DNA from 3 places in the Streptomyces sp. NPDC040410 genome. Region 2 is predicted to be linked to each of the others. Evidence: riboswitches for the same ligand, from Rfam matches in the RefSeq annotation. Region 2 holds a riboswitch; each other region holds the start of a gene.

Region 1 (5,531 bases), on a different contig from region 2:
TCAGCTCCTTGTAGGTCTTCGGGGCGGACTTGACGCCCGCCGAAGCGAAGAGGTCCTTGCGCCAGTTGCCGACGCGGCCGCCGGCGTAGTACGGCACGCCGTAGGTCTTGCCCTGGTAGGTGACGGAGGCCTTCAGGCCGTCCAGCCAGGCGGAGGAGTTGTCGAACCTGGCCGGGTCGACGGGGGCGAAGGCGCCGTTGACCATGTAGGCGAGCATCTCGGTGTTGCCCATCTCGACCACGTCGGGGGCCTTGTCGGTGGCGAGGACCGCGTCGAGCTTGGTGTTCTTGTCCGGCCAGCCGTAGTACTCGTGGTTGATCTTGATGCCGGGGTGCTTCTTCTGCACCGCGGCGTCGGCGGCCTTGACCAGGTCAGGCCAGTTGTTCTGGGCGTCGACGGTGAGCCAGACGGTCAGCTCCTTGGCGTCCGCGCCCTTGCCGTCCGAACCACCGCTGCCACTGTCGTCCCCGCACGCCGCGATGGAGACCATGATGCCCGCGATACCGATCGCGGCTATCAGCTTGCGCTTCACGCCACCCTCCTCAGGGATGCACACAAACCCCCCTGCCTCCCCGCGGTTACCGGCGTCGAAGCACGTACCGCCTATGGGGCCGGGTCCTGGACCAATGGTGTAGACCAGTGAGGGGAGCTTGGCCCAGACCAATAGGACTGTCAAGGGTGTTTCAGCAGGCTCCAGGCGTCCGTGATAGGACCGAGATATGCAATGACCTTTCACCCCCAAGCGACAGATCGGACGTACCAGTTGCGGTGAACCACCGGCTCCGGGACGGCGCGGTGGACTAGACCAACACCGGTCCCGACGGTATACAGAGGGGATCACGGAGCGTGCGGGGCGCACCCCGGTACGCTGCCGTGCCACGATGTGAGCCGTGACCGACGGGATGTCGGTCGTTTCGGCACCAGGAGCCGGGAAGGCGGACCATGAGCACCGACGTCAGCAGTGCGGAGAACGAGGGTGGGACGACCGTCCGTACCGCGCGCGTGCCCAAGTACTACCGCCTGAAGAAGCACCTGCTCGACATGACGGAGACCCAGGCGCCCGGTACTCCGGTCCCTCCCGAGCGCACACTGGCGGCGGAGTTCGACACGTCGCGCACGACCGTGCGCCAGGCTCTCCAGGAACTGGTCGTCGAGGGCCGCCTGGAGCGCATCCAGGGCAAGGGCACCTTCGTCGCCAAGCCGAAGGTCTCGCAGGCGCTCCAACTCACCTCGTACACCGAGGACATGCGCGCCCAGGGCCTCGAACCCACCTCGCAGCTCCTGGACATCGGCTACATCACCGCGGACGACCGGCTCGCCGAGCTGCTCGACATCACGGCCGGCGGGCGGGTGCTGCGCATCGAGCGGCTGCGCATGGCGAACGGCGAGCCGATGGCCATCGAGACGACGCACCTGTCGGCGAAGCGCTTCCCGGCCCTGCGCCGGTCCCTGGTCAAGTACACGTCCCTGTACACGGCCCTGGCCGAGGTATACGACGTACACCTCGCCGAGGCCGAAGAGACCATCGAGACCTCGCTGGCCACTCCGCGCGAAGCCGGCCTGCTGGGCACGGACGTGGGCCTGCCGATGCTGATGCTCTCCCGGCACTCGCTGGACAGGGAGGGCCAGCCGGTGGAATGGGTTCGGTCGGTCTACCGGGGAGATCGCTACAAGTTCGTGGCGAGGTTGAAGCGTCCACAGGAGTAGCGCACACACCGATGCCGCCCACCTGCGCGCGGGCCGCCCCGGGGCGGAGGTGCCGACCCGGCGCGCCTTCGACGGATGCGGACACGGCGTCAGGAGGACGGCCCCGCCAGGGGTTCCGTTGCCGCTGAAGCCGATGTGCGGACGGGGTCTTTCGCTTTCCTGACACCGTCGCCTAGATTGCCCGCGCGTTACAACAGGTGATCAGTGAGGGGACGGAGTCGCCGTATGCCAGAAGTGCCCGAAGTGAAACCATCGGTGGTGACACCGGCCCGCGTCGTCATCGCGATCTGTCTCGTCGCTCCGTTCGTCGCGATGCTGTGGGTCGGGTCGTACGCCAAGATCGACCCGGCGCTCGCCGGCATCCCGTTCTTCTACTGGTACCAGATGCTGTGGGTGGTCGTCTCCACGGCGCTGACGATGGTCGCGTACACGCTGTGGCGGCGTGACCAGCGCGCCCGCGCCACGCGGAACGGGGGTGCGCCGGAGTGAAGGACGGAGTCAACGGCGTCGCGCTCGCCGTCTTCATCGTCTTCTTCCTGGCCGTCACCGTCATGGGTTTCCTCGCCGCCCGCTGGCGCAAGGCCGAGAACGAGCACAGCCTCGACGAATGGGGCCTGGGCGGGCGGTCGTTCGGCACCTGGATCACCTGGTTCCTGCTCGGCGGCGACCTGTACACGGCGTACACCTTCGTGGCCGTCCCGGCGGCGGTCTACGCGGCCGGCGCGGCGGGGTTCTTCGCGGTGCCGTACACGATCCTGGTCTACCCCCTGATCTTCACGTTCCTGCCCCGCCTGTGGTCGGTGTCCCACAAGCACGGATACGTCACGACGTCGGACTTCGTGCGCGGCCGCTTCGGCTCGAAGGGCCTGTCGCTGGCGGTCGCCGTGACCGGCATCCTGGCGACGATGCCGTACATCGCCCTTCAGCTGGTGGGCATCCAGGCCGTCCTCGACGTGATGGGTGTCGGCGGCGGCGAGAACACCAACTGGTTCGTGAAGGATCTGCCCCTGCTGATCGCCTTCGGTGTGCTGGCCGCGTACACGTACTCGTCGGGGCTGCGCGCCCCCGCGCTGATCGCGTTCGTGAAGGACACGCTGATCTACATCGTCATCGCCGTGGCGATCATCTACATCCCGATCAAGCTGGGCGGGTTCGACGACGTCTTCGCCAAGGCGGGCGAGAAGTTCACGGCGGCGGGCGCGGGCGGACTGGTCCCGGCCCCGGCCGGCCAGTGGACGTACGCCACCCTGGCACTGGGCTCCGCGCTCGCGCTGTTCATGTACCCGCACTCGATCACGGCGACGCTTTCCTCGCGCAGCCGCGAGGTGATCCGCCGCAACACCACGATCCTGCCCCTGTACTCGCTGATGCTGGGCCTGCTCGCCCTGCTGGGCTTCATGGCGATCGCGGCCGGGGTCGAGGTCACCAACGGGCAGCTGGCGATCCCGCAGCTGTTCGAGAACATGTTCCCGGACTGGTTCGCGGGCGTGGCCTTCGCGGCGATCGGCATCGGCGCACTGGTCCCGGCGGCCATCATGTCGATCGCGGCCGCGAACCTCTTCACCCGCAACATCTACAAGGACTTCATCAAGCCGGACGCGACGGCGGAAGAGGAGACCAGGGTCTCCAAGCTGGTGTCGCTCCTGGTGAAGGTGGGCGCCCTGGTCTTCGTCCTGACCATGGACAAGACGGTGGCGATCAACTTCCAGCTCCTCGGCGGCATCTGGATCCTGCAGACCTTCCCGGCCCTGGTCGGCGGCCTGTTCACCCGCTGGTTCCACCGCTGGGCACTGCTGGCCGGCTGGGCGGTCGGCATGATCTACGGCACGTTCGCGGCGTACGGCGTCGCCTCTCCCACGCAGAAGCACTTCGGGGGTTCGGCGAAGGAGATCCCCGGCATCGGCGAGATCGGCTACATCGGCCTGACGGCGTTCGTGCTGAACGTGGTCGTCACCGTGGTCATCACCTTCGTCCTGAAGGCCGCGAAGGCCCCGGAGGGCGTCGACCAGACCAAGCCGGAGGACTACACCGCGGACGCGGGCGACCCGGGCGTGGAGGTGGAGCTGCCGCCTGCCACGGCGGGGGCAGGCCACTGACGCCGTTGAGCAAGTACGACCCGCAGCGGGCCGCCGGGGAGCAGGACCGCGGCGGCCCGCTGCCGTGCCCGGCATAACTCTTCTCACCTACGAGTTGACGCTGCGAAGCCACCACGACACAACATCTGGGGGTGTCACCGCAGCCCGGCACAAGATGTATGCTCAAGCTCGCTGTCGCCGCAGGGGAATCCGGTGCGAATCCGGAACTGTCCCGCAACGGTGTACTTGTGCACGTCCGCCCCCGAAGCGGACGCGTACACGCGTCAGTCCGAGGACCTGCCGACAGTGCGCCCGGCCGTCCGGCCGGCGTGCCATGACGTCCGGGCCTCGCGGAATGGGCCGGTGGACGCGACGCCGCGTGCGCTCGTGAGCTGCCCCCTGCCCTCCGCAAGGCCCCGTGCCGAGCGAGGGAGAGCCCCACGTGACCATCGCGCCAGCCGACCCGGCTTCAGCAGCCAGCCCCGTGGCCGACGACGGTCCCGGCGCAGCGCTGCTGCGGACCCTGACCGAGCTGACCGCCGACCTCCCCGACGCCGACCCCGGCCGGGTCGCCGCCGCCGCGCTGCGCGGCCGGTCCGCTCGGGCCGACGAGGCGGAGCTGCGGGAGCTGGCCACCGAGGCGGCCGCCGGCCTCATCTCCGACGACCCGGCGTACTCCAGGCTGGCCGCCCGGCTGCTGACGATCAGCATCGCCGCCGAGGCCGCCTCGCAGGGCGTGACGACGTTCACGGAGTCCGTCGCGGTCGGGCACGGCGAGGGGCTCGTCGCCGACCGCACGGCCGCGTTCGTGCGCCTCCACGCCGACCGCCTCGACGCGCTCGTCGACCCCCTTGCCGACGACCGCTTCGGCTACTTCGGCCTGCGCACCCTGCACAGCCGCTACCTGCTCCGGCACCCGATCACCCGTCAGGTGATCGAGACGCCCCAGCACTTCATGCTGCGGGTCGCGAGCGGTCTGGCCGAGGACGACACGGTGCGGTCGCTAGAGGAGGTCGCGGCGCTCTACGGGCTCATGAGCCGCCTCGACTACCTGCCCTCCTCCCCCACGCTCTTCAACTCCGGCACCCGGCACCCCCAGATGTCGTCCTGCTACCTCCTCGACTCCCCTCTGGACGAGCTGGACTCCATCTACGACCGCTACCACCAGGTCGCCCGCCTCTCGAAGCACGCCGGCGGCATCGGGCTGTCGTACTCCCGGGTCCGTTCCCGCGGTTCGCTGATCCGCGGCACGAACGGGCACTCCAACGGCATCGTCCCGTTCCTGAAGACCCTGGACGCCTCGGTCGCCGCCGTGAACCAGGGCGGCCGGCGCAAGGGCGCGGCCGCGGTCTACCTGGAGACCTGGCACTCCGACATCGAGGAGTTCCTGGAGCTGCGCGACAACACGGGCGAGGACGCCCGCCGTACCCACAACCTGAACCTCGCACACTGGATCCCGGACGAGTTCATGCGCCGGGTCAACGCCGACCAGCAGTGGTCGCTGTTCTCGCCCGCCGACGTGCCGGAGCTGGTCGACCTGTGGGGCGAGGAGTTCGACGCCGCCTACCGCAAGGCCGAGGCCGAGGGGCTCGCGCGCAAGACCATGCCGGCCCGCGACCTCTACGGCCGGATGATGCGCACCCTCGCGCAGACCGGCAACGGCTGGATGACCTTCAAGGACGCCGCCAACCGGACGGCCAACCAGACGGCGGCTCCGGGCCATGTCGTCCACTCCTCCAACCTCTGCAC
Region 2 (5,531 bases):
GAGATACCGCAGCGCCTCGGCCACGACGCCCGCGGGCACGGACGACTCGGCCATCAGCTCCGCGTCGGGCACGGCCTCCCCGCCGAGCAGCACGGTCGGAACGCCGGACGCCTTGAGCGCGGCGAGTCCGTCCTCCCAGGCACGCTTGCCGCCGAGCAGCCGTACCACGGCGATGCCGGCGCCGTCGAGGAGTCCCGGAAGCTCCTGGGTGACGTCGACCCGGGTCGGGTTGCCGATCCGGTACGAGGCGCCGGAGGCACGCGCCGCCAGCAGATCCGTGTCGGCGGTCGACAACAACAACACTGTGCTCATGCGGGCGCTCCCGGTGGAATGAAAGGCAGTCCTTGCGGCGCGCCCGACTCGATGAGCCGCCAGAGCGCGTCCGTGTCCGCGTGCTGTTCGATCAGGTCGCCGAGCCGGTCGAGCTGCTCCTCGCGCAGCGCGGCGAACGACGTGTCGGCGGCCGGCACGAAGCGGCGGCCCGCGGCGGCCGCCACCTCGCGCAGGAAGGCACGCCGGAAACCGTCCGACTCCAGCGAGCCGTGCCAGTGCGTGCCCCAGGTCTGGCCGACCCGGCAGCCGTCGAGGAAGGAGTCGCCCCCTGTGACGTCGGCGACCCCGTGATGGATCTCGTATCCCTCGACGTGCTCGCCGAGAGCCTCGCCGGACGGCCGGGTGAGGGTCTTCTCGCGGGCGAACCGCACGCGGACGGGAAGGACTCCGAGCCCCTCCACGTGCCCGCGCCGGCTCTCGACCTCGTCCTCGATGTGCTCGCCGAGCACCTGGAAGCCACCGCAGACGCCGAGGACCGGGCGCCCCTCCGCGGCCCTGCGGACGAGGGCGTCCGCAAGTCCCCGTTCCCGCAGCCACTCCAGGGCCCGTACGGTCCCGCGGGTGCCCGGAATCACGACGAGGTCGGCGTCGGCGAGTTCCTCGGGCCGGTCCACGAACCGCACGACGACACCCGGTTCGGCGGCGAGGGCGTCCACGTCGGTGAAGTTGGACATGAGCGGGATCGCGCACACGGCGACCCTCAGTACGTCCTCGCCGACGGGCGGGGCCACGTTCGACTCCCGCACGGTCCCGCGCAGGGAGACCCTCAGCCCGTCCTCCTCGTCGATCCCGAGCCCGTGCCGGAACGGCAGCACCCCGTACGTCCGCCGCCCGGTGAGCCCCCGCAGCATCTCCAGCCCCGGCTCCAGCAGCGAGACATCCCCCCGGAACTTGTTGACGAGGAACCCGGCGACCAGCTCCTGGTCCTCGGGCGACAGCAGGGCGACGGTCCCGAAGAAGGAGGCGAAGACGCCCCCGCGGTCGATGTCGCCGACGACGAGCACGGGCAGCCGCGCATTGCGCGCGATGCCCATGTTCACGATGTCGGTCCGCCGCAGATTGATCTCCGCGGGACTGCCGGCCCCCTCACAGATCACCGCGTCATACGTGCCCCGCAACTCGGCGAGACAGTCCAGCACGGTCCCGAGGAGCTTCTGCTGCCGCCCCCCGTGCAGCCTCTTCCCGGGGGACGACCCCCCGGATCCCCCGAAGAACCCGCGCGCGCTCAGTTCGCCCACGGGCTTGCCCAGGAGCACCACCTGACTGCTCTGCTCGCCGCCGGGCTTGAGCAGCACGGGATTCATCAGCGCGGTCGCCTCGACGCGGCACGCCTGCGCCTGCATGGCCTGCGCCCGCCCGATCTCGGCGCCCTCCCGGGTCACGAACGAGTTGAGGGACATGTTCTGCGCCTTGAAGGGCGCGACCTTGACGCCCTGCCGGACCAGCCAACGACAGATCCCGGCGGTGACGACACTCTTCCCGGCATCGGAGGTCGTACCCGCTACGAGCAGCCCCCCTTTCATGAGGCACGCCCCGGCCGCTGCGACCGCTGAGGGCCGTCGTTCCGCGGGGCGCCGGGGGTCCCCCCGCTCGGGTGAAGCCGAGAGTGCGGGAGGGCGGGCACGGCCTGCGGCGCAGGGCGCCCTGCGACCCGCCCCCGCAGCAGCGCACCAGCCGCACTGACGCCCAGCGCCAGCCAGCCCACCCTCCGCGACAACCGAACAGCCCTCTCGATGTCGGCCACTTGCACAGCACGCCCCTCCCCGTTCAGCACAGGCCGATGCTCAATGCGCCCCCCGTACGACAACGTGCCCCCCAGCCGCACCCCGAGCGCCCCCGCGAACGACGCCTCCACAGGCCCCGCGTTGGGGCTCGGGTGCTTCGCCGCATCGGCACGCCAAGCCCGCACCGCCCCCCGGGGATCGGAACCCGCCACCGCGGCCAGCACGGCGGTAAGCCGCGCCCCCGGCCACCCGGCCAGGTCGTCGAGCCGCGCGGAAGCCCACCCGTACCGGCGGTACTTGGGCGACCTGTGTCCGACCATGGCGTCCAGGGTGTTGACGGCGCGGAACCCGACGAGCCCGGGCACACCGCCCACCGCACCCCACGCCAGCGCCCCCACGACCGCGTCCGAAGTGTTCTCGGCGACGGATTCGACGACGGCCCGGGCGATCCCGTCGGCGTCGAGAGCCTGCGGATCCCGCCCGCACAGATGCGGCAGCCGGGCACGGGCGCCCTCGACGTCCCCCGCTTCGAGGGCACGGCCGACGGCCCGCGCCTCGCGCCCCAGGGTGGTCCCGCCCACCACGGCCCAGGTGGCGGCGGCGGTGAGCGCCACGGAGGCGGCACGGGAGGGGCGTACGGCCGAGGCGGCGACGGCGGCGAGGGAGACGGCACCGCCCACGCACACGGCGGTGTGCAGCGCGCCGTGCCCCCGGTGGTCACGCCACAACACCCGTTCCACGGCACCCGCGGCCCGTCCGAACGCGGCGACCGGATGCCCGCGGCGAGGATCGCCGAGGAGCAGGTCACCGAGGAGGCCGGCGGCGGCGCCGTACGCGAAGACGCGATCGGCACGCATCAGCTCAGCCGACCGCGGGGTCGGGCAGGGCCCACGTACTCAGGCTCGAACGGCAGCCGCGCATGGCGATATGTCCTCACTCAGGGTGTCCACGCCCTGGTTCGACGAGACCGGCGGTGAGAGTTCCTGGCTCCCGGGAGTTCCTACCCCGGTGACAGTGGCGGGACCGCGCCGGATTCGCACCGGCTTCCTCTCTTGCCGCCGTACATGGCCCCGGCAGTCCACCACGGGCCCGGAAGGGCCGTCAACTTGCTGCTGACCTGCGAAGGGAGAGTGTGCTCAGGCCCACACACGAGGGGTCACAGGCACCACAAATACCTGGGGCGCGGGACGGAGATCCGTCCCGCACCCCAGGTGCTGCCGGTGCCGCCGCTCAGGCGACGATCAGTGAGATTCCGTACGCCACCGCGGCCGCGCACGCCGCGAAGCACGCGTACGCGCCGGTCACCGCGAGGGCGGCGGAGCCGCCCTGCTCGGCCGCCCGCTCGCGGCGGGAGAGGCCGGCGATGCCGAGGGTGAACAGGCCCACGAGGGCCACGGTGACCACGAGGCTGACCCCGAAGACGGAGCCGAGAGCTGCCCAGTCGATTTTCATGCTGCTGATTCCTTCGTAACCGGGTGAGCGGGGCTCAGACGGTGGTGGCGGTCGAGGGGGCGGTCTCGCCCGCGGGGGCCGGGATCGTGGCCGACAGGTCCTCGGCGACGGTGCCCGCCGGGGGCACGGCCACCGCGGCGATCGCCGTGGTCACCACACCGGCCGGCTCCTCGTGGTCGTTGACGTTGCTGTGGTCGATGACCTCGCGGCGGGAGATCTTCCAGATGGCGGCGCTGGAGGCGACGAGGAAGACCGCGACGAGTGCCGTACCCCAGTCGCCGAGACCGGTCACGTACTCGGCGACGGCGCCGACCAGCGCGGCGGCCGGGAGCGTGAGGCCCCAGGCGACGAACATCCGGGTCGCCGTCGACCAGCGGACCACCCCGCCCTTGCGGCCGAGGCCCGCACCCATCACCGAACCGGAGACGGAGTGCGTGGTGGAGAGGGAGAAGCCGAGGTGGGAGGAGGCCAGGATGACCGTGGCCGCGCTGGTCTGGGCGGCGAAGCCCTGCTGCGGCTGGAGGTCGGTCAGGCCCTTGCCCATGGTGCGGATGATGCGCCAGCCGCCGAGGTAGGTGCCGAGCGCGATGGCGACGCCGGCGGAGAGGATGACCCAGGTGGGCGGGTCGGAGTCGGGGGCGACGGCGCCGCCGGCGACCAGGGCGAGGGTGATGATGCCCATCGTCTTCTGCGCGTCGTTGGTGCCGTGCGCCAGGGAGACCAGACCGGCGGAGGCGATCTGGCCGGCGCGGTAGCCCTTCTCGGCGGCCTTGCCGTCGGCCTTCTTGCCGAGCGTGTACGACAGCCGTGTGGCGAGCATCGCGGCGAGGCCGGCGACGATCGGGGCGGCGATCGCCGGGATCAGCACCTTGGTGACCAGGACGTCACCGTGGACGGCGCCCATGCCCGCCGAGGCGATGGTGGCGCCGATCAGGCCGCCCATGAGGGCGTGCGAGGAACTGGAGGGGAGTCCCACGAGCCAGGTCAGCAGGTTCCAGAGGATCGCGCCCACCAGGGCGGCGAATATGACCTCGGGACGTATGCCGGTCTCGTCGACGAGACCCTTGGAGATCGTGTTGGCGACCTCCACGGAGAGGAAGGCGCCTACAAGGTTGAGCGCGGCGGACATGGCCACCGCGACCTTGGGCTTGAGTGCACCGGTCGAGATGGTGGTGGCCATCGCGTTGGCGGTGTCATGAAAACCGTTCGTGAAATCGAACGCAAGTGCGGTTACCACCACAATCGCGAGGATCAGCGAGAAGTTTTCCATTTACCCAGGCAATCGTTCGAGGTCATTGGTTGGTTGACCGTAGGCAACCTGGGTGAACGGAAGATGAACTGAGTCGGGCTGCACGGTGTCTGAAAGAGGCGGTTGCTGTTCCGCCGAACCGCGCAGCCCCGACACCGCACGGCTATGAACCTCTGGCGAACTTCCGCAGCTGGGACGCGGACCCGTTGAAGAGATTTTGATCACCCGGCAGGCTGCCGCTGTTGTCGTACTGCCAGAGCGTCCAGAAGGACCAGCCGGCGGGCAACGTCCCAGCGTCGGCCGCGTTGTGACGGGCGATCCACAGTGCGTGATCCGAGGCGAAGGCGCGGCTGCCGCCGGTGCACGTGTTCCACCAGTGGGCTGTGGTGTAGATCACAGGACGGCGTCCGGTGAGCCGCTTCACCTCGTCGCTGAACGACTCGATCCAGCCGGCCATCCTCGCCTGGGTCAGGCCGTAGCACTTGTGCTTCTTGTCGTACGGGTTGTATTCGATGTCGAGCGCGGGCGGCAGCGTCCAGCCGTCCCCGCTCCAGGCACCCCCGTTGCGCACGAAGTAGGCCGCCTGCGCCGCGCCCGACGACTTGTCCGGCAGCGCGAAGTGGTACGCCCCGCGGATGATGCCCGCGCCGCGCGCGCCGTCGTACTGCCGGCCGAAGTACGGGTTGCGGTAGGTCGTGGACTCGGTCGCCTTGACGTAGACGAACCTGGCTCCCCTGGCCTTCGCGCGCTGCCAGTCGACGTTCTTCTGATGC
Region 3 (5,531 bases), on a different contig from region 2:
TCGGGCTCAACCGCGCCAAGAAGACCGGCGCCGTCGTCGCGGCCACCGCTGCCGCCGCCGCCACCGCGCTGCTCGGCGCTCCCAACGCCACGGCCGCCCCCCAGCCCATCGTCGGCGGCACGACGACCACGACGACCGCGTACCCGTTCATGATGCAGATCACGGACGCCTCGCAGAGCCAGTTCTGCGGCGGCACCCTGGTGTCGGCCACGAAGGTGGTCACGGCCGCGCACTGTATGGTCGGCGAGACCACCAGCAGCGTCCGTGTCGTCGGCGGGCGCACGTACCTCAGCGGCACGAACGGCACGGTCAGCAGAGTCAGCAAGATCTGGATCAACCCGGGCTATACGGACGCCACCAACGGCGACGACGTGGCCGTGCTGACCCTGTCGACGTCGATGCCGTACACCACGGCGAAGTACGTCTCCTCCTCGAACACCTCCGTGTACGCGGCCGGCACGACCGCCCGCATCCTCGGCTGGGGCACCACCTCCTCAAGCGGCGGCTCCTCCAACCAGCTGCGGACCGCGACCGTCCCGATCGTGTCCGACTCCAGCTGCGCCGGCTCGTACGGCTCCGACTTCATCGCGAGCGACATGGTTTGCGCCGGATACACCTCCGGCGGTGTAGACACCTGCCAGGGCGACAGCGGCGGTCCCCTGCTCATCGGGGGCGTCCTGGCAGGTATCACTTCTTGGGGCGAGGGCTGCGCCGAGGCCGGTTACCCGGGTGTCTACACCCGGCTGACCACCTTCTCGAGCCAGGTGACCGCGCAGGTCAACTCGTAACCCGGCAGTTCTCCTGAGTATCCCTCAGGTGAAAAACCAGGGGGCGTTGCGGGCCACCACGAGCGGCCCGCAGCGCCCCCTCTCCACGCGGCGCTCTCCGCGGGGGAGGGTATGGGACTGGTCCCGGTCTCCATCGGCCTGATCACGGACACCCTGTGGGGCCTGACCGCGTCGGCGGCCCGCACCTGGTTCGCCCGCCCGGGCTGACGGCCTCTCCGTGGTCATGACGGCGAGAGCCCCTTCACTGTCGTACGACGGCACCGAACCGGATGTCGTACGCGGTCCCGGGGTGCAGCACCGCGAGCATCCGCTCCCCCTCGGCGGTGACGTCGTCCCGCTGCGCTTTGGTGAGCCGGCCGAAGGGCTCGACGACGAGGGCGCCCTCCTCCAGCTTCCACACACCGGCGAGGAAACCGTCGACGAGGAGCGTGCAGGAGGTCTGGTTGCCCTGCCAGGCGCGGCCCCGGTACTCGGGCGGCACGACGCGGGTGCGGTCGGCGTGGGAGAGGAGGAGGTTGTCGAACTCGGGGAGGAAGCGGGGCGGGGCCGGGGTGTCCGGGCCGGGGCGTGGGGCGTCCGGGAGGTCGAAGAGCTCGACGCCGTTCTCGTCACGGAAGGCCAGGAGCTGTGGCCGGAGTCGTTCGAAGGCGTCGCGCAGCCGGGTCAGGCCCGCCCAGGTCTGCATGTCCTTGACGGACGCCGGGCCGAACGCGGCGAGGTAGCGCAGCACGGTCGCGTCGGGTGCCGGGGCGGGCTCGGCGGGGCGGCCGAGCCAGTGCTCGGCGGTGGTGAGGGCGACCTGGCCGCTCCTGCCCCACAGACCGCGCGGGGTGACCTGCACGAGCGGGAGCCGGCAGCGGGCGGCGATGGCGAGAGCCTGCGGGTCGGCGTCCGGCCACTCGGTGAGCAGCGCCTCGCGCAGCTCCTTCATGGTGCGCGGCTCGGCCTCCACCAGTTCACGGGCGAGTACGGCGAGCCGGTCCAGATCGACACCCTCAAGGCCCTTGCGGAAGTTGGTGAGTTCCCGGTCGCGGGCGGTCTGCACCAGGGGGCGCAGGGTGAGGCAGTCGTCGGCTGTGTGGGTGTGGATGGTCGAGCGCATGGTGACGATACGGACGACCTCGCGCTCCGCCATCAGCCCCGACAGCTCCTCGGGGGTGAATCCGTCGAGACGGGCGGCGAGCGCGTAGTACGGCGGCTTGACGTTCTGCGCCTGCAGGCCCAGGAGGTGCCGCACGGCGTCCTTGGCGGACAGGGACGCGCGGCGCAGCAGCAGTTGCCGGTCGAGGGTCGCGCGGTTCAGGGCACGGGTGCCGGCCGCGGGGGCCGTCGCGGTCGTCTTCGTCATACCGTGCACGCTAGCGGCGCTTGCGGACACCTTCTGTCCGCAACTCTCACCGAATCCCGGTCCGGCCCGGCACACCGGCGCCGTTTGCCCCGTGCCGACGGGCTTGGTCGCGCACGGCGGCTTCTCCGGTGACGGGCGTCCGGACCTCGTGGGCCGTACCTCGGCCGGTGCGCTGTACATCCGCTGGGCAGCCCACCTACCCGTGACGTACCGGCGCGGCGCCGAACAGACCGCGGCGCCGGCGCGGCGGACGGCCGGCGAACTGCTGGAGACCGCCCCGCCGCGACAGGCGACCGGCCGAAGGCGTCCGTGTCGACGGCCCTCCGCCCCGTCGTGCGGCACGAGGAGCGCGACGGCCGGCGCGAGTCCTTCGCCGGGCGCGGCGGGCATACGCCGCCGAAGAGAGAGCCCGCTACCAGGGCGGCCGGCCGACGCGGGTGCCCGCGCCATGGCCGACGGCCCCGCCGGAGGTTTCCCGCGGGGCCGTCGAAGTGGCGTTCTCAGTGCGGTACCGGGGTGGCCCGCGTGGTGGTGGCCTGCTCTGCGGCGGCTGCCGTACGAGGGGCCAGGACCCGTTCTGCCAGGATTCCGAAGAGCAGCCCGAAGACGGTCCACAACGTCGCCTGGACGGCCAGGGCCGCCAGACGGAACTGCCACAGCAGTGTGGCCGGGAAGTCCGCCGGGACCTCGTTGAAGGACGGCAGGAACGCGTACGCGAGCCCGATGACCAGGACGAAGAACGCCCCCGCGGCCAGCGTCGCGTTCCAGTTCCCGAGGCGCGGCGCCAGGCGCTTGCCCAGAATGACGGCGCCGACCGCGAGCAGCACACCGAGCACCATCATCAGGAAGTACAAGGTGGTGCGCTTGGCGATGGTGCCGGGGTCGCCCACGGCGGGCGGGTTGGCGGGGTACTTCAGGAACGGCACGAGGTACACGGCGATCAGGCCGGCGGCCGCGAGGAGCAGCGCGCTCGCGCGCGGCCCGAAGCGGCCGATACGGCCCAGGGCGAAGCAGTACGCGAGGGCTGCGATGCCGCCGAACGCGATGCCGTAGACGAGCACACCGGTGGACAGGCCCGCGGTGGACTGCATCGTACGGGTGACGAGTTCTGCGCCGTGCTCGTGCTCGTGGGCGTGCGCCTCCTCGTAGGCGATGGCCGCGTCGACGCGCGACTCGCCCAGGAAGTAGGCGACGACGAGGGCGAGCAGGCCCGCGGTGAGACCCGCGAGCATGCCACGCACCAGTAGGTTTCTGACGGTTGCGGAGTTCATGAGCTCGTACTTTCCTCGCCGCTGTCAGTGGCAGGGGAAGCCGAGCAGGTGGCGGGCGTCATGCACCCACTCGTGCACGTCCTCTCCGCTCATCACGGCGGTGGCGCCCTGCTCGGCGCCGACGAAGTAGAGCAGGACCAGCATCAGGATGCCGAAGAAGACCGCCCAGGGGGCGATCGCGCCGATCGGCAGCTTGGCGGGTACGGCGGTGGGGTTGGTGGTCGGCTGAGCGACAGACTGCGCCATGGCAGGCCCTCCTGGGGGAACTCGCGTCCCGTCTCGGTGGTGCACAGGACGACGGGAACGGGTCTGACTTGCCCGCCGCACACCGAGGTGGGCGAACCGGGCTTACAGTGGCGCGACCGTGCCGGACTCTCACCGGCTTCCGCGGAACCGTCGTCGGTGTCCGTCGTGGACACCGCCCGTGAAGGTACCGCGAAGCGGAGGCGCGGCCAAGAGCGCACGGGCGCACGCCAGGGGGTCTGGAGCACCTCAAGTCCCCGGGGCGGCAGGGAAGTCGAGCACGGGAACGGACAGATGACGAGCCGAGTGATGTTGATCTCACCTGCGATCAGTGCGGCGCTGAGGGAGGCCCGGTTCGACGACGGCTGCTCACTCGACGCGGCCGGACTCCGGCTCGCGCGCGCCGCGGCCGAGACTCCCCGACCTGAGGGCCGGGCCTTGGTCTCCCCCACGGTGCGGTGCCGCGAGACTGCCGAGGCACTCGGTCTGGACGCCCTGGTGGTAACGGAGTTGACCGGTCTGGACGTGGGCCGCTGGCGCGGTGCGAGCCTGGCGGAGGTGAGCGCCAAGGAGCCGGAGGCCGTCGCGCTGTGGCTGTCGGACCCGGCTTCCGCGCCGCACGGCGGGGAGTCGGTAAGGGACTTCTGCGAACGGATCGGCACCTGGCTGGAGTCGGCCGCGCGATCGGCGGGCCGCACCGTCGCCGTCGTGGACCCCGAGGTCGTACGGGCCGCGGGGGTGCGGGCACTCGGGGCGCCCGAGTCGGCGTTCTGGCGTATCGACGTGCCGCCCCTGACGGCAACCGAGTTCAGCGGACGGTCCGGACGGTGGAACCTCCGCGTCGGAGCGCCGCTGGGCCGGGCGTAGGCCCCGGCGGGGGGCGGGGCGCTGGGAAGGGGTGTCGCGTCAGGCGGCGGAGCCGTTCAGCTCGGCCCAGACCGTCTTGCCCTGTCGGGCGTGGCGCGTCCCCCAGTGGTCGGCGAGCTGGGCGACCAGGAGCAGACCGCGGCCGCCCTCGTCGAAGACGCGGGCCCGGCGCAGGTGCGGGGTGCTGCTGCTGGCGTCGGACACCTCGCACATGAGGGTGCGGTCGTGGATCAGGCGCAAGCGGATGGGGGGCCGGCCGTAGCGGATGGCGTTGGTGACCAGTTCGCTCACCACCAGTTCGGCGATGAAGTCGAGTTCCTCCAGCCCCCAGATGCCCAGCTGTTCGGAGACGCGCTCCCGGGCCCCGGCCACGGCGGCGGGGTCGGCGTCCAGGTCCCAGGCGGCGACCTGGCCGGCGCCGAGGGCGTGGGTGCGGGCCAGCAGCAGTGCGACGTCGTCGGGCGGCCGTTCGGGCAGCATCGCTGTCAGCACGTTGTCGCAGGTGGCCTCCAGGGAGGGAGCGGGGTGGGCCAGGGCTTGGCGCAGCGTGGCGAGGCAAGCATCGATGTCGTGGCCGCGGACTCCGAACAGGCCGTCGGTGTAGAGGGCGAGGAGGCTGCCTTCCCGCACGTCGACCTCCGCCGCCTCGAACGGCAGGCCGCCCAGGCCGAGCGGCGGGCCGGGAGGCAGGTCGAGGACGTCGACGTTTCCGTCCGGGCTCACCACGACGGGCAGCACATGCCCCGCCCGGGCGAGGGTGCAGCGGCTGGAGACGGGATCGTAGACGGCGTACAGACAGGCCGCCCCGACGTCCCCACCGACCTCGGCGCCAGGGGCCCTGAAAGGCACCGCGTCCGGGGCGACCGGGCCTGCGGCACGCGAGCCGCCCGAAGCCCCCGCATCCGGGGCGTCCGAGCCGCCCGACCCCCCGCTCCCCGAGCCGGCCGACGCGGTGGCCGCGTTTGTCGCGGTGACGGACTCGGCGGCCGGATCGTCCGGTGTACTGGACGCTTC

What was found. A riboswitch is a leader RNA that binds a small molecule or an ion and turns the genes downstream of it on or off. The one in region 2 is predicted to bind cobalamin.
Region 1: another riboswitch for cobalamin. It lies ahead of ACZ562_RS24690 (ribonucleoside-diphosphate reductase subunit alpha); the one in region 2 lies ahead of ACZ562_RS27195 (cobalamin biosynthesis protein).
Region 3: another riboswitch for cobalamin. It lies ahead of ACZ562_RS03240 (CbtB domain-containing protein); the one in region 2 lies ahead of ACZ562_RS27195 (cobalamin biosynthesis protein).

The regions. Positions count from the first base shown of each region.
Region 1 is NZ_JBVIVK010000013.1:22,128-27,658, forward strand. It holds gene ACZ562_RS24670 (extracellular solute-binding protein) at 1-532, opposite strand, end outside; gene ACZ562_RS24675 (GntR family transcriptional regulator) at 943-1,707, shown strand; gene ACZ562_RS24680 (DUF3311 domain-containing protein) at 1,933-2,196, shown strand; gene mctP (monocarboxylate uptake permease MctP) at 2,193-3,803, shown strand; cobalamin riboswitch at 3,962-4,101, shown strand; gene ACZ562_RS24690 (ribonucleoside-diphosphate reductase subunit alpha) at 4,225-5,531, shown strand, end outside.
Region 2 is NZ_JBVIVK010000015.1:68,562-74,092, reverse strand. It holds gene cobN (cobaltochelatase subunit CobN) at 1-312, opposite strand, end outside; gene ACZ562_RS27200 (cobyric acid synthase) at 309-1,856, opposite strand; gene ACZ562_RS27195 (cobalamin biosynthesis protein) at 1,853-2,914, opposite strand; cobalamin riboswitch at 3,016-3,155, opposite strand; gene ACZ562_RS27190 (hypothetical protein) at 3,288-3,509, opposite strand; gene ACZ562_RS27185 (inorganic phosphate transporter) at 3,544-4,779, opposite strand; gene ACZ562_RS27180 (lysozyme) at 4,922-5,531, opposite strand, start outside.
Region 3 is NZ_JBVIVK010000001.1:717,669-723,199, forward strand. It holds gene ACZ562_RS03220 (S1 family peptidase) at 1-788, shown strand, start outside; partial or broken gene ACZ562_RS03225 (LysE family translocator) at 900-983, shown strand; gene ACZ562_RS03230 (winged helix DNA-binding domain-containing protein) at 1,030-2,136, opposite strand; gene ACZ562_RS03235 (CbtA family protein) at 2,637-3,407, opposite strand; gene ACZ562_RS03240 (CbtB domain-containing protein) at 3,432-3,653, opposite strand; cobalamin riboswitch at 3,691-3,848, opposite strand; gene ACZ562_RS03245 (histidine phosphatase family protein) at 3,945-4,517, shown strand; gene ACZ562_RS03250 (ATP-binding SpoIIE family protein phosphatase) at 4,557-5,531, opposite strand, start outside.